DNA from 2 places in the Mesorhizobium sp. WSM4884 genome. Region 2 is predicted to be linked to the other one. Evidence: predicted binding sites of a transcription regulator. Region 2 holds the regulator's gene; the other holds the start of a gene.
What was found. The regulator LexA, encoded in region 2, represses DNA repair genes until DNA is damaged. The targets are predictions, from matches to a motif close to TGTTCNNNNTGTGTTCNG.

Region 1 (7,476 bases), on a different contig from region 2:
GCGGCGCGAAAGTCATCGCCTGGGCGAAGGATTTCCTCGACCAGTCGGTACCGCTCACCACCGGCAAATGGGCCGGCGTCAACGGGCTCGCGGTGGCCAACGGCGCGCTGAAGGTCGGCGAAGGCGCCGGCGCCACCACGCTTGCCGATCCGAAACAATTCGCGGGCTATCGCGGCGATGCCGCCACGCCGGAAGCCGTGCTGCTGGTGAAGAACGGCCTGCATATCGAGATCGTCATCGACCACGCCAGTCAGATCGGCAAGACCGATCCGGCCGGCATCGCCGACGTCTTCCTCGAGGCCGCCTTGACCACTATCCAGGACTGCGAGGATTCGGTCGCCGCCGTCGACGCCGAGGACAAGGTCGTCGTCTACCGCAACTGGCTCGGCCTGATGAAGGGCGATCTGACGGAAGAGATCACCAAGGGCGGCAAGACCTTTGTCCGCAAGCTCAACCCGGACCGCCGCTACACGGCGCCCAATGGCGGCCAGCTTTTGCTGCCCGGCCGCTCGCTGATGCTGGTGCGCAACGTCGGCCACCTGATGACCAATCCGGCGATCCTCGACCGCGCGGGCCAAGAGGTGCCGGAAGGCATCATGGACGCGGCGCTCACGGCGCTGATCGCGCTGCACGATGTCGGCCCGAACGGGCGGCGCGCCAACTCCCGCGCCGGCTCGATGTACGTCGTAAAACCCAAGATGCACGGGCCGGAGGAAGTCGCCTTCGCGGTGGAAATCTTCGACCGCGTCGAGGCGCTGCTCGGCATGGCGAAGAACACCATCAAGATGGGCATCATGGACGAGGAACGGCGCACCACCGTCAACCTCAAGGAAGCGATCCGCGCCGCAAGAGAGCGCGTCGTGTTCATCAACACCGGCTTCCTCGACCGCACTGGCGACGAGATCCACACCTCGATGGAAGCCGGCCCGATGATCCGCAAGGGCGACATGAAGCAGGCCGCCTGGATCTCCGCCTATGAGGCCTGGAATGTCGACATCGGGCTCGAATGCGGGCTCGCCGGCCATGCCCAGATCGGCAAGGGCATGTGGGCGATGCCCGATTTGATGGCGGCCATGCTCGAACAGAAGATCGCACACCCGAAGGCCGGCGCCAACACCGCCTGGGTGCCGTCGCCGACGGCGGCGACACTGCATGCCACGCATTATCACAAGGTCGACGTGCACGCCGTCCAGGCGGCGCTGAAGAACCGTCCGAAGGCCAGGCTCGACGACATCCTGTCCGTGCCGGTAGCAAGGCGGCCGAACTGGACGCCGGACGAGATCCAGCGCGAGCTCGACAACAACGCGCAAGGCATACTGGGTTACGTCGTGCGCTGGATCGACCAGGGCGTCGGCTGCTCTAAGGTGCCCGACATCAACGATGTCGGCCTGATGGAGGACCGCGCCACGCTGCGCATCTCCTCGCAGCACATCGCCAACTGGCTGCGCCACAAGGTGTGCTCGGAAATCCAGGTCAGGGATTCGCTGCAGCGCATGGCGGCGATCGTCGACCGCCAGAATGTCGGCGATCCGCTCTATCGCCCGATGGCGCCGGACTTCGACAAATCGATCGCCTTCCAGGGCGCCTGCGACCTGGTGTTCAAGGGAACGAGCCAGCCCAACGGCTACACCGAGCCGGTGCTGCATGCCCGGCGGCTGGAGCTGAAGGCGAGGGAGCAGGCCTGAGGCCGGTAGCGCCGGCGCCCCTCTCCTTGAGGGCAGGCCAATCGCATATGGCGCTCCCCCCATCCGTCGCTGCTTCGCAGCGCCACCTTTCCCCCTCTGGAGGGAAAGGAAGGGAGCGTCGCTGGAAGAGCGTTGACGGCAAAAGGCTTGGCGCCTTTCCTCTACCCGTCGATCGGAGGAGAGGTGGCTCGGCGTAGCCGAGACGGAGTGGGGTCGACCAGCGCAGCATAAGACAATGCATGCGCCAAGCTGCTACGCCCGCTATCGCCAAAGACCGGCCGCTTGGAATTGTGTGCATGTCCGTAGCCACATTCGTGGAGGGAGAGGAAACGCCAATGGCCAAGAGTCGCGGCCTTGAAAAGCTCGGGGTTCCTCTCCCCCATGAACATGGATGAACATGGGGGGAAGTGGCCGCGCATCGGCCGGAATGCGCGGCCATACGCGAAACGATCGATCACATAGATGAGATGTCGAGGTGATCGGCGGCGCCTTGACGATCTCCTATCTACCTACTAGTTGGTAGGTAATTCAAGCGAGAGATCTCATCATGTCTGCACAAATGAATGATCAAAGCCGTGCCCTGTCTTCAAACGCATGGCTCAAGAACTATTATTATCTGCGGTTTGCCGTATCGGCTGCCTGGGTCTCGGCGGCCCTCACCGTCGCGAAGACCGGTTCACCGCTCGCCGCCGTCATGCTGGTGGCCTACCCCGCCTGGGACGCGCTTGCGAATTATCTCGACGCGCAGCGCAGCGGTGGGCTCGGCCGCAACAAGTCGCAGTTGCTCAACGTCGTCGTCAGCGTCATCACCGCGATTGCGGTCACCGTCGCGCTAGGCCGCAGCATGAACGCGGTGCTTGCGGTCTATGGCGTCTGGGCCGTCGTCTCCGGTGCGTTTCAGCTCGTGACCGCGCTGCGGCGCTGGAAGACCAACGGCGCCCAGTGGGCGATGATCCTGAGCGGCGCCCAATCGGCGCTGGCGGGCTTGTTCTTCGTGAAGATGGCGTCGGGCATGGAGGCCATTGGCATCGCCAATGTCGCGCCCTATGCCGCTTTCGGCGCCTTCTACTTCCTCGTGTCCGCCGTGTGGCTGTCGGTCGGCGGCGCTCTTCGCAAGTCGGCGCGGGCCGTGAGTTGAGGTTTTCTCCGCTGGACGTTAGAGCAGTTCATCGTTTCACGGAAACGCTGAACTGCTCCACCTATTTGTTTTTACGCAATTCCGGACGGAAAACCGCTATGCACTTTTCCTGGAATTGCTCTTGGCATGCCTATGGACAAGCCCTCGAACACTGCCGATGACATCCTGGCCGCCGCGCGACGCTTCATCGTCGCCGGCGGCTATAACGGGTTCAGCTATGCGGATATCGCCGAGGTGATCGGTATCCGCAAGGCCAGCATCCACCATCATTTCCCCAGCAAGGTCGACCTGGTGCAAACCCTGGTCAGGCGCTATCTCGAGGATGCCGTCGCGGGCATGGCGGAGCTTGAGCGCAATGTGTCTGAGCCGCCTGAATTGCTTCGGACCTATGCCGGCTTCTGGGCTCGCTGCATTGAGGATGCGAGCCGGCCGTTCTGCGTCTGCGCCCTGCTCGCCAGCGAGCTTCCGGTGCTTCCGCCGGAAGTTGCCGTGGAAGTCCGGGCATATTTTCGGTTTCTCTCGGGTTGGCTGACCGGCGTCATCGAGCGGGGCGCCGACCAAGGCACACTGGCGATTTCCGCTGCGCCGCGTGTCGAGGCGGAGGCCTTCATGGCGACCGTGCACGGGGCGATGCTTTCCGCGCGAGCCTATGGCGATGCCGCGGCTTTCGCCACGATCATGGCGCCGACGTTGCAGAAGCTGATCCCCGAGGCCGGTTGAAGAGGAACTCGGGGCGGAGAGCCGAACTCGGCGCGTTTGCAGGTTCCTTGATTACGCCGCCTGCGCCATGCGTTCCGCATTCATGCGGTAGGAGATCGCCTCGGCGAGATGGATGCGGCCGACGGTCTCGCTGGCGTCGAGGTCGGCCAGCGTGCGCGCCACTTTGAGCACGCGATGATAGGCCCGCGCCGAAAAGGCGAGCTTTTCGCTGGCGTCCTTGAGCAGCGTCAGCCCGGCCGCGTCGGGCTTGGCGATTTCCTCGATAATCGCAGGCGGGCAATGCGCGTTGGTGGTCACGGACGCGCCGAGGCTCTCGAGCCGCTCGCGCTGCAGGGTCCGGGCGCGGGCCACGCGCTGCGCTACTGCGGCGCTCGTCTCGGCGCGGTCGGGCCGGATCAGGTCGCTCGCCGAGACCGCCGGCACTTCGATCCGAAGATCGATGCGGTCGAGCAGCGGGCCGGAAATACGCGCTTGGTATTCGGTGCGGCAGCGCTCGCCGCGCAGGCAGCGATAGCCGGGTTCGCCCGACATGCCGCAGCGGCATGGGTTCATCGCCGCCACCAGCTGGATGCGCGCCGGGTAGGTGACGCGGTGGTTGGCGCGCGCGATCACGCAGTCGCCGGTCTCCAGCGGCTGGCGCAGCGCGTCCAGCGTCTGCGGCGTGAATTCCGGGAACTCGTCGAGGAAAAGCACGCCGTGATGGGCGAGCGACACTTCGCCCGGCCGCGCACGCAAGCCGCCGCCCACCATCGCCGCCATCGAGGCCGAATGATGCGGGGCGCGGAATGGCCGCCGATCCGTCAGCTTGCCCTCGCCGAGCTCGCCGGCAACCGAAGCGATCATCGAGACTTCGAGCAATTCCTTCGGCGCCAGCGGCGGCAGGATCGAGGGCAGCCGCTGCGCCAGCATCGACTTGCCGGAGCCTGGAGGGCCGACCATCAGGAGATTGTGACCGCCGGCGGCCGCCACCTCCAGCGCCCGCTTGGCGCTCTCCTGGCCCTTGATGTCGGCGAGGTCCGGCAGGTCGCGCGCCGCGACCTGGATGCCGGCCTCCGGCCGCGACAGCACCTGCGTCCCGCGAAAATGATTGGCGACGGCAATCAGGCTGCGCGGCGCCAGTATGTCGAAATCCTTGCCGGCCCAGGCCGCCTCCGGCCCGCAGGCGAACGGGCAGATCAGCCCTTTGCCCTCGGCATTGGCGCCGATCGCCGCCGGCAGCGCGCCGGCCACCGCCGCGATGGTGCCGTCGAGCGACAGCTCGCCGAGCACGACATAGCCGGCCAGCATGTCGCCGGGAATGGCGCCGAGAGCCGCCATCAGGCCGAGCGCGATCGGCAGGTCGTAATGGCTGCCTTCCTTCGGCAGGTCGGCCGGCGCAAGGTTCACCGTCACCTTCTTCGATGGCATCGACAGGCCGGACGCATGAAGCGCGGCCTGCACGCGCTCGCGGCTTTCGGCCACCGCCTTGTCCGGCAGGCCGACGATCTGCATGCCGACCTTGCCAGGTGCTACCATCACCTGGACATCGACCGGCACTGCCTCGATGCCCTGGAAAGCCACCGTGCGAACCCGCGCCACCATCTTATACCGAGCCCCCGATACAGGTTCGCGCGCGGCTTTGCGATCAAGCCGCGAGCGAGGTCGGATTAGACAACCACAGATTTGCGCAGCGCGCAAGAACATTACGGGAACACGAAGGGCGCTGCTTGGCGGCGATCCCGGGATCTTGATGATGATACACAGTCCGGGACTGCGCAGTTGGTGCGGTCAAGCCATCGGTGCCGCGCTGCGCCGTTCGAGCGCCGTCTTGCGGATGATCTCGGCGATCTCCGGGCTGCTGCTGCACAGCATCTGGAAATCCGCCGAGTGCAGCGACAGCAGCGAGACCGCTGTTGTGGCGCTGACGGTCGCCATACGCGGTTCGCCGGTGATCAGCGCCATCTCGCCGAAAAAGGCGCCAGGGCCAAGCTCCACCGGCTTCGGTGTCGCGACGCTGACGCGCCCCTCCACGACGAAGAACATCCGATCACCGGGCTCGCCACTGCGGCAGATCACGGCGCCCGCCGGCACGATGCGAGGTCGTAGCGCGCGCACGATCTCGACCAGCGCGGCCGGGCCGAGCCTCTGGAACAACGGCACGGCGGCGACCAATTGCCAATTGCGGACAAAATCCCCGCGACGGACTTCTTGAGCGAAGCCTGTGGCAAGAATGCCAGCCCAGAGCCCGAAGATGCCGATGCCGCTCATCATGACCAGGCCCGCAAGGACGCGGCCGGCGAAGCTTTGCGGAATGGCGTCGCCATAGCCGGTGGTGGACAGCGTGACCACCGCCCACCACATCGCCTGTGGAATGCTGCCGAACTTTTCCGGTTGGATGTCGCGCTCGATGACATAGGCCGCAAGCGCGACACCGAACAGAACGACGCCGAAGACCGTGGTGACGCCGATCAGGTTTCGCGCTTCGTTGGTCAGGACCCTGCCCAGCAGCGGGAAGAAAGTCGAATCGCGCAGCGGCTTCAGCAGCCAGACGGCACAATAGAGGCTCCAGTCGGGCCCGCCGACGAAGAGAAATGCGACGAGTGGAACCAAGACCGCGAGCACATCGATGGCGATTGCCGGCGTCCGAACGTCTCCCGCCCGGCGCTTGAGCAGCGTCGCGGCCATCTGCAGAAGATAGGCGGCCCAAATGACCGCGAGCACGGCAGCCAGGACCAGCCTGGTTCGTCCGGACAGGTCCGGTATCGTGAGCGCAGCCACTGCCAGAAGCCCGGGCGCGGCCAGCACCGCGTTGAGCGGCATATAGAGTCTTGAGGAAGACAGTACCGACATTCTGTGCCCACGACCGGCGACTACCCTCCAAAATAGATGCCTTCAAGGCAAGCGCAAAAGTGTCTACGTCGCTGCGAAACGATCCGAATGGATGAAGCCGGTCGTCAAGACGGATGGCGGAACCCGGCCGGCGTTCAGCAGGGCGCTCTACACGATGCCGCCCAGTCACCGCGCCCGGGTGGAAGGCAACGGATGCTTCGTCTGCATCGAGGTGATGAGCGCCGAGCAGCACGTCAGGCCAGCTTGGAGCAACTCCAGGAAAAAGCGCGAAGCAAGGTTTCCGTCAGATGGCGCTGTTCGCCGTTTCGTGAACCGGAAGCACCAGGCCGCTATCGCCTTTTGTCCTCCACGCAATTCCAGAACAGGCTGGCGATGTCGGCTCCACCGAAACGCTGCACTTCGCGAATGCCGGTCGGCGAGGTCACGTTGATTTCGGTCATCCAGTCGCCGATCACGTCGATGCCGACCAGGATGAAACCGCGTTCCCTGAGCGAGGGTCCGATGCGGGCGCAGATCTCGCGCTCGCGCTCCGTCAGGTCGGTCTTCTCGGCGCGGCCGCCGACATGCATGTTGGAGCGCGAATCGTGTTCGGCCGGCACGCGGTTGATGGCGCCCACGGGCTCGCCGTCGATCAGGATGATGCGCTTGTCGCCCTTGCGCACGTCCTTGAGGTAGCGCTGCACGATGTAGGGCTCGCGGAACAGCTGGCCGAACATTTCGAGCAGCGAGGCAAGGTTGCGGTCGGCCTCCTGCAGATGGAAGATACCGGCGCCGCCATTGCCGTAGAGCGGCTTGACGATGATGTCGCCGAACTCCTTGCGGAAGGCAGTCACTTCCCGGGGATCCTTGGTGATCAGCGTCTCCGGCATCAGGTCCGGAAATTCGGTGACGAAGATCTTTTCCGGGCTGTTGCGCACCCAGGCCGGGTCGTTGACCACCAGCGTCTTCGGATGGATGCGTTCCAGGATATGCGTGGTGGTGATGTAGTTCATGTCGAAGGGCGGGTCCTGCCTGAGCAGCACCACATCCATCTCCGACAGATCGGTGCGTACCGGCTCGCCCAGCGAATAGTGGTTGTCCTTCTCGTCGCGCACCTGCATCTCC
Region 2 (7,476 bases):
ACAAGAAGAACTATGCCGCGCCGGAATACCGCAAGTTCTCCTATGTCCGGCTCGAGCCGCAAGACATCATGGACCCGACGGCGGTGACCGACAGCCAAGTCGCCGACGACTATAACAAGAACAAGGCGCGCTACACGACGCCCGAAATGCGCACCATCGAACAGCTGGTGTTCAAGACGCCGGACGCGGCCAAGGCGGCATATGATTCACTGAAGGCCGGCGCCACCTTCGACAAGATCGTCACCGCCGAGGGCAAGACCCAGGCCGACACCCTGCTCGGCACGCTGTCCAAGGACAAGATCGCCGACAAGGCGGTCGCCGACGCGGCCTTCTCGCTCAACGCCAACGAGGTTAGCCCGGTGGTCCAAGGCGCCTTTGGCCCGGTTCTGCTGCGCGTTACCGAGATCAAGCCCCAAGTGGTGAAGCCGCTTTCGGAAGTGTCCGATCAGATCCGCAAGGACCTGGCGCTCGGCGAGGCTAGCCGCGTCCTGCTCGACGTGCATGACAGCTACGAGGACACACGCGCCTCGGGCGCCTCTCTGGCTCAGGCCGCCGACAAGCTGAAGCTCAAGGTCGTCACCATCGACGCCATCGACCGCACCGGCCAGCGGCCGGATGGCACGATCGTCAAGGACCTGCCGGAATCGGCGAATCTCATCAAGGCGGTCTTCGAGGCCGAGCCGAATACGGAAAATGAAGGCCTGACCACCGCCGACAACGGCTTCGTGTTCTACGAGGTCCAGTCGGTCACCGCAGCGCGCGATCGTACGCTCGACGAAGTCCGCCAGAAGGTGGCGGCCGACTGGACGGCGGCCGAGACCGACAAGCGGCTCGATGCGAAGGCGCAGGAGTTGGAAAAGCGCCTCAAGGCAGGTGCGACGCTCGACGTCATCGCGGGCGAGCTGAAGCTCGAAAAGCAGACCAAGCGAGGCCTGAAGCGCGAAGCCGACGATGCCGATTTCGGCAAGGAAGGTGCTGCGGCCATGTTCGGCGTCGGCGAAGGCGGCACGGGTCTGATCCCCTCGCCCACCGGCGACGGCCAGATCCTGTTCAAGGTCGCCGAAGTCTTCGAACCGGCTGGCGCCGATGGCAGCTCGGTTCCCGACGATGCGCAGAAATCCTTCAGCGCCGGCATGTCCGACGACCTGCTCGACCAGCTGGTGGCGCAGTTGCAGTCGCAGTATGACGTTCGCATCGATCCGGCCGCCGTTTCGCAAGCACAGACACGATGAGCGCTCTCAAGACACACATAGCCAAGGTCGCCACCGGCACCGCACTCTCCTTCGAGGAAGCGCGCGAGGCCTTCGACATCATCATGTCGGGTGACGCGACGCCGGGCCAGATCGGCGGTTTCCTGATGGCGTTGCGCGTGCGCGGCGAGGCGGTGAGCGAGATTTCCGGGGCGGTCGCCACGATGCGCGCCAAGATGCTGCGCGTCGAAGCCCCGCTCGGCGCCATCGACATCGTCGGCACCGGCGGCGACAACTCGCACAGCGTCAACATCTCGACCGCCTCTGCCTTCGTCATCGCGGCGGCAGGGGTTCCGGTCGCCAAGCACGGCAATCGCGGCCTGTCCTCGCTGACCGGTTCCGCCGACGTGCTGACGGCGCTCGGCGTCAAGATCGACATTTCGCCGGAGACGATCGGCCGTTGCATCCACGAGGCGGGCGTCGGCTTCATGTTCGCGCCTGCGCATCATCCGGCGATGAAGCATGTCGGCCCGATCCGGGGCGAGCTCGGCACGCGGACCATCTTCAACCTGCTCGGACCGCTGTCCAATCCGGCCGGCGTCAGCCGACAGATGGTCGGCGTCTTTCTGCCGGAATGGATCATACCGGTGGCCGAGACGCTGAAGGCGCTTGGCGCCGAGCATGCCTGGGTCGTGCATGGCGACGGTTACGACGAGATCACCACCACCGGCGAAACGCAGGTTGCCGAACTTGCCGGCGGCGAGATCCGCACCTTCACGCTTACCCCGGAGGCAGTCGGACTGAAGCGCCATACCAAGGAAGAGCTGCGCGGTGGCGACGCGGCCTACAACGCCAAGGCATTACGCGATATGCTGGGCGGCGCCGCCGGCGCCTATCGCGATACCGTGCTGATGAATGCCGGTGCCGGCTTGGTGGTGGCCGGCAAGGCGACGACGCTCGCCGACGGCATTGAAGCCGCCGCGCAAGCCATAGACAGCGGCCGGGCCCTCGCGGTGCTCGACAAGCTCGTCGAGATTTCGAACGGTTAGAGCCTTGTCCGATATCCTGCGCAAGATCGAAACCTACAAGCGCGAAGAGATCGCCGCGGCGAAGCTCAACGTGCCGCTTGCCGATATCAAGGCCAAAGCGAAGGACATGGAGCCGCCGCGCGGCTTCCTCGCCGCGCTCGAGGCCAAACGCAAGGCCGGCGGCTTTGCGCTGATCGCCGAAATCAAGAAGGCGAGCCCCTCCAAGGGCCTGATCCGCGCCGACTTCGACCCGCCGGCGCTCGCCAGGGCCTATCAGCGAGGTGGAGCGGCTTGCCTTTCGGTGCTGACCGACGCCCCGTCCTTCCAGGGTGCGCCTAGCTTCCTGACCGCCGTGCGTGCCGCCGTCGGCCTGCCCGCTTTGCGCAAGGATTTCCTCTTCGATCCGTACCAGGTTTATGAAGCCCGCGCCTGGGGCGCGGATGCCATCCTCATCATCATGGCAAGCGTCGACGACGCTTTAGCCAGCGAGCTCGAAGCGACGGCTTTCGAGCTCGGCATGGACGCGCTGGTCGAGGTGCATGACGAAAAGGAGATGGAGCGCGCGCTTCGCCTCTCGTCGCGGCTGATCGGCATCAACAACCGTGATCTGAGGACCTTCGAGACCAGCCTCGAAATTTCCGAGCGGCTTGCAGCGATGGTGCCGGCCGGTCGGCTGCTCGTCAGCGAAAGCGGCATCTTCACTCATCAGGATTGCCGCCGGCTGGAGAAGAGCGGGATCGGTACCTTCCTCGTCGGCGAGAGCCTGATGCGGCAGGCCGATGTGGCTGCCGCGACCGAGCTTCTGCTGACGGGCAAGGCGCCGGCCGAGGCCTTTTGAGGATGCCTGCCCTCACCCATCTCGGCGCCAAGGGCGAAGCCAACATGGTCGATGTCGGCGACAAGGCCGAGACGACACGCACGGCGATCGCCGAGGGCTTCGTCTCGATGCGAGCGGAAACGCTGGAGATGATCCTGGCCGGCGACGCCAAGAAGGGCGACGTGCTGGGCACGGCGCGCATCGCCGGCATCATGGCGGCCAAGAAGACGCATGAGCTCGTCCCGCTCTGCCATCCGCTGCTCCTGACCAAGGTCGCCGTCGATATCGAGCCCGACCGCGCCCTGCCCGGCCTGAAGGTCACCGCGCTTGCCCGCGTCACCGGCAAGACCGGCGTGGAGATGGAGGCGCTGACCGCGGCGTCGATCGCCTGCCTCACCATCTACGACATGGCCAAGGCGGCGGACCGCGCCATGGTTATCTCCGGCATCAGGCTGGTCGAGAAGACCGGCGGCAAGTCGGGCGACTACAAGTCCGTCAAATCCGGGGCGAGTTCCTGACGATGGCGCTGGTTCCGGTCGCCGAGGCGCTCGGGCGCTTGTTGGATGGCGCAACCGCGCTGCCGGGCGAAAACGTGCCGCTGGCCGATGCGGCCGGCCGGGTGCTCGCCGAACCGCTGGTGGCGCTGCGCACCCAGCCGCCCTTCGACGCTTCGGCCATGGACGGCTATGCCGCCCGCGCTGTCGACGTGACCTCCGTGCCGGCGCGGCTTTCCGTGATCGGCGTGGCGCCCGCCGGGCGCGGTTTTGCCGGCTCCGTCGGCAAGGGTAAGGCGGTGCGCATCTTCACCGGTGCGCCGCTCCCCGAAGGCGCCGACACCGTCGTCATCCAGGAAAATGTTCGCGACCTCGGCGGCGGCAGCATCGAAGTGACCGAGCCGACGGCGGAAGCACGCAACGTCCGTCGCCGTGGACTCGACTTCGGCCAGGGTGATGTACTTCTCGAAAAAGGCCGCCTGCTCGATCCAGCAGCGCTATCGCTGGCGGCGTCCGCCAATCATCCGAGCCTCAACGTGGTGCGTCGGCCGATGGTGGCCATCATCGCCACGGGCGACGAATTGCTACCGCCGGGAAGCGCGCTCGGCCCCGACCAGATCATCTCGTCCAACGCCTATGGCGTAGCGGCGACGGCGCAGTCGGTCGGTGCCCGCGCCCTCGACCTCGGTATCGCCGCCGACCGGCAGGATGCGATTTCGGCGCTGGTCAAGAAAGCGGTCGCGGTCGGCGCCGATGTCATCGTCACCCTCGGCGGCGCCTCGGTCGGTGATCACGATCTGATCCACGACGTGCTGACCGGCGAAGGCATGCAGCTCGATTTCTGGAAGATCGCCATGCGCCCCGGCAAGCCGCTGATGTTTGGCCGGCTTGGCAAAATCCGCTGCATCGGCCTGCCCGGCAATCCGGTGGCGAGTCTTGTCTGCTCGCAATTGTTCCTGAAGCCGCTCCTGGCGCGTCTTGGCGGCCGCGATTTCCGACAGGACATCCGCACCGCGCAGCTGGCTTCCGCGATGCGCGCCAACGATCTCAGGCAGGACTATGTGCGGGCAGTCGTGCGCGAGGATGCCGGACAGTTGATCGCGACACCGTTCAGCATCCAGGATTCCTCCATGCTGAGGACGCTCGCCGAGGCCAACGGCCTGATCGTGCGCGAGCCGTTCGCCCCGGCTGCGGAAGCCGGCGACGAATGCAGCGTTCTGATGTTACGCTGAACAAAACGTCAACAGATTCACTAAACTTTAAACGGTTGCGGAACACAACTGGAACAGATAGTGTTTGTTCTGGGTTTGTTTTTCTGATTCTGGTTCCAGAACCCATGGGGGCCGCCATGCTGACGCGCAAACAACATGAACTGCTGATGTTCATCCATGAACGGCTCAAGGAAAGCGGCATTCCGCCGTCTTTCGACGAGATGAAGGAAGCGCTCGACCTCGCTTCGAAGTCGGGCATCCACCGTTTGATCACGGCACTGGAGGAGCGCGGCTTTATTCGCCGGCTGCCGAACCGCGCGCGCGCTCTTGAGGTGCTGCGCCTGCCCGATTCGATCGCGCCCGGCCTGAATGCGGCGAGAAAATTCTCGCCGAGCGTCATCCAAGGCGGTCAAGGCAATCTCGGCCGGCAGATCAAGCCGGCAGCGCCCTCCCGGACGCCGACGCCCAGCAATGACGACGACGCCATTTCGGCCGTGTCCATCCCGGTGATGGGTCGCATTGCCGCCGGTGTGCCGATCGACGCTATCCAGCACCAGACGCACTCGATCACAGTTCCGCCGGATATGATCGCTGGCGGCGAGCACTACGCGCTTGAGGTCAAGGGCGATTCGATGATCGAAGCCGGCATCTTCGACGGCGACACGGTGATCATCCGCAATGCCAATACAGCGAGCCCGGGCGAGATCGTGGTGGCGCTGGTAGACGACGAGGAAGCGACACTGAAACGCTTCCGCCGCAAGGGCGCCTCGATCGCGCTCGAGGCCGCCAACCCGGCCTATGAGACCCGCATCTTCGGACCGGACAGGGTCAAGGTGCAGGGCAAGCTGGTCGGGCTCATTCGTCGCTACTGAGTGGCGGCGGCTTGGTCTGTGGCTTCTCAGGCCGCTCGTATGGCGCTAGTCCCCTCGCCTCGCGCGAGTAGCGCCGCTGTTCGTGCCAGGGGCGATAGGGCTTTTCGACGGCATATTGAATGGCGGCTCGCGCCGTTGCCGACTGCGCGTCGAAGTAGACGGCGGCGCTGCCGTCACGCGCAAGCTGCCGCTTGGTGACGACGAGGATGCGTGGATCGCGGCAAGGATTGTAGGCCGTGGCGTCGTTGATGACGATAAGGTCGGCGAAGCTGCAGGCCGGCCTGGCGCTATCGTGGTTTTCCGCCAAGGCGACGATTGCACCGGACGGATGCCGGCCAATGCAGAGATCGCCAGTGCAGTAAAAGGGGGATCCCGCCGGCAGGTCGACCGGGTCTGCGATGTCGAGTGCGCCTTTCGCGAATGTTTCCGGCGGCACGATCGTTTCGGCCCGCAGCGCGCGTTTCCAATTGTCGGTGGTGAACTCGTTGGAGCGGGCGCGATTGATGGCGAGCTCGCCGCCGCCGATCGGCATCGCCACCAGATGCGCGTCCTCGGAGATCAGCAGGTCCGGCGTGCGCACTTGCGGGACCGCCAGTAGTGCGGCCAGCGCGAAGGGCACTGCCGCCAGCCTGAGCCAGGTGGTGGCCATGGTTGCTATCACCAGCGCGATTGTCGCGAGCAGCACCGACTGGATCGAGATCAGCCCCACGGCATCGACCGGCGACCGTTCCGAAATCCAGGCCGAAATCGCGATCATCGCCGTCAGGCCCTTGCCCATAACGTAGAGGAAAGGACCATCGAAGCCGAATGGCATCGCCAGTGCGCTAAAGACGGCAAACGGCATGACGACCAGCGACACGATCGGCATGACGGCCAAATTAGCCAGCAGGCTGAGCGGCGAGACGCGCTGGAAGTGCCAGATGGCAAACAGCGCCGTCGCACTTCCGGCAATGATCGACGTCATCGCGGCGCCGCCCGCTCCGACCGCAAGCTTGTGCGACAGGAACCGCAGGAACGACCGCTTCGCCGGCGGCGCTCTCACCTTGCCGGCGCGGTAGTCGGCCCAGCCCGCATAGGCGCCGACAAGGGCCGCGGTCGCGGCGAACGACATCTGGAAGCTCGGACCAACCACTTCGTGCGGCGACACCAGGATGACGGCGATGGCCGAAATCGCCAGGTTGCGCATCGTGAGCGCCGCGCGATCGAAGAGCACGGCGATCAGCATGACAGCGAGCATGATGAAGCTTCGTTCGGCGGCGACCACCACGCCGGAGATGACGAGGTAAGCGGCAATCGACACCAGCGCGATCGCAGCGGCATACTTCTTCACCGGCCGGCGTGACGAAAAATCCGGAAGCAGCGCGAAGACGCCGCGCAGCAAAAGCATGACTGTGCCGGCGACCAGCGCCATGTGCAGCCCAGAGATCGAGATAATGTGGTAGATGCCGGTCCGCCGCATCGCCTCGTTGATTTCCTCGGGAATGCCCGCGCGAACGCCGACGATCAGCGCCGCGGCAATCTCGCCTTCGGGTCCGCCGACGCTGCTTCTGATGTGATCGGCAATCGCCTCGCGCGCGTTCTCGATCGCTGAGGCGATGCTCGCCTGGGCAGGAGGGTCATTTGTCGGAATGACTTTCGGATCGCCGAGGAAAAATCCACTGGCGCCGATGCCGGAGAAATAGCTGTCGAAGGAAAAATCATAACTTTCGGGGCGAACCGGTCCGGTCGGCGGCAGGAGCCGTGCATAGCCCGTCACCAGCGATCCTGCCTTCACGTTCGGCGGAATCCTGCGTGCCGAGAGCCTGACGCGATCCGGCGCGTAGCGCAGTTTTGGCTGCGCGGTCGAGACGAGGTCGATGGTCAG

Region 1: the regulator LexA is predicted to act here: its motif matches at 5,219-5,236, upstream of P9236_RS26160 (YifB family Mg chelatase-like AAA ATPase).

The regions. Positions count from the first base shown of each region.
Region 1 covers NZ_JARTVO010000022.1:77,658-85,133, reverse strand. The annotation lists gene P9236_RS26175 (malate synthase G) at 1-1,685, shown strand, start outside; gene P9236_RS26170 (DUF308 domain-containing protein) at 2,233-2,823, shown strand; gene P9236_RS26165 (TetR/AcrR family transcriptional regulator) at 2,956-3,543, shown strand; gene P9236_RS26160 (YifB family Mg chelatase-like AAA ATPase) at 3,595-5,124, opposite strand; gene P9236_RS26155 (cyclic nucleotide-gated potassium channel) at 5,311-6,372, opposite strand; gene gshB (glutathione synthase) at 6,702-7,476, opposite strand, start outside.
Region 2 covers NZ_JARTVO010000004.1:340,831-348,306, reverse strand. The annotation lists gene P9236_RS09095 (peptidyl-prolyl cis-trans isomerase) at 1-1,232, shown strand, start outside; gene trpD (anthranilate phosphoribosyltransferase) at 1,229-2,239, shown strand; gene trpC (indole-3-glycerol phosphate synthase TrpC) at 2,244-3,056, shown strand; gene moaC (cyclic pyranopterin monophosphate synthase MoaC) at 3,059-3,553, shown strand; gene glp (gephyrin-like molybdotransferase Glp) at 3,556-4,761, shown strand; gene lexA (transcriptional repressor LexA) at 4,878-5,612, shown strand; gene P9236_RS09065 (ComEC/Rec2 family competence protein) at 5,596-7,476, opposite strand, start outside.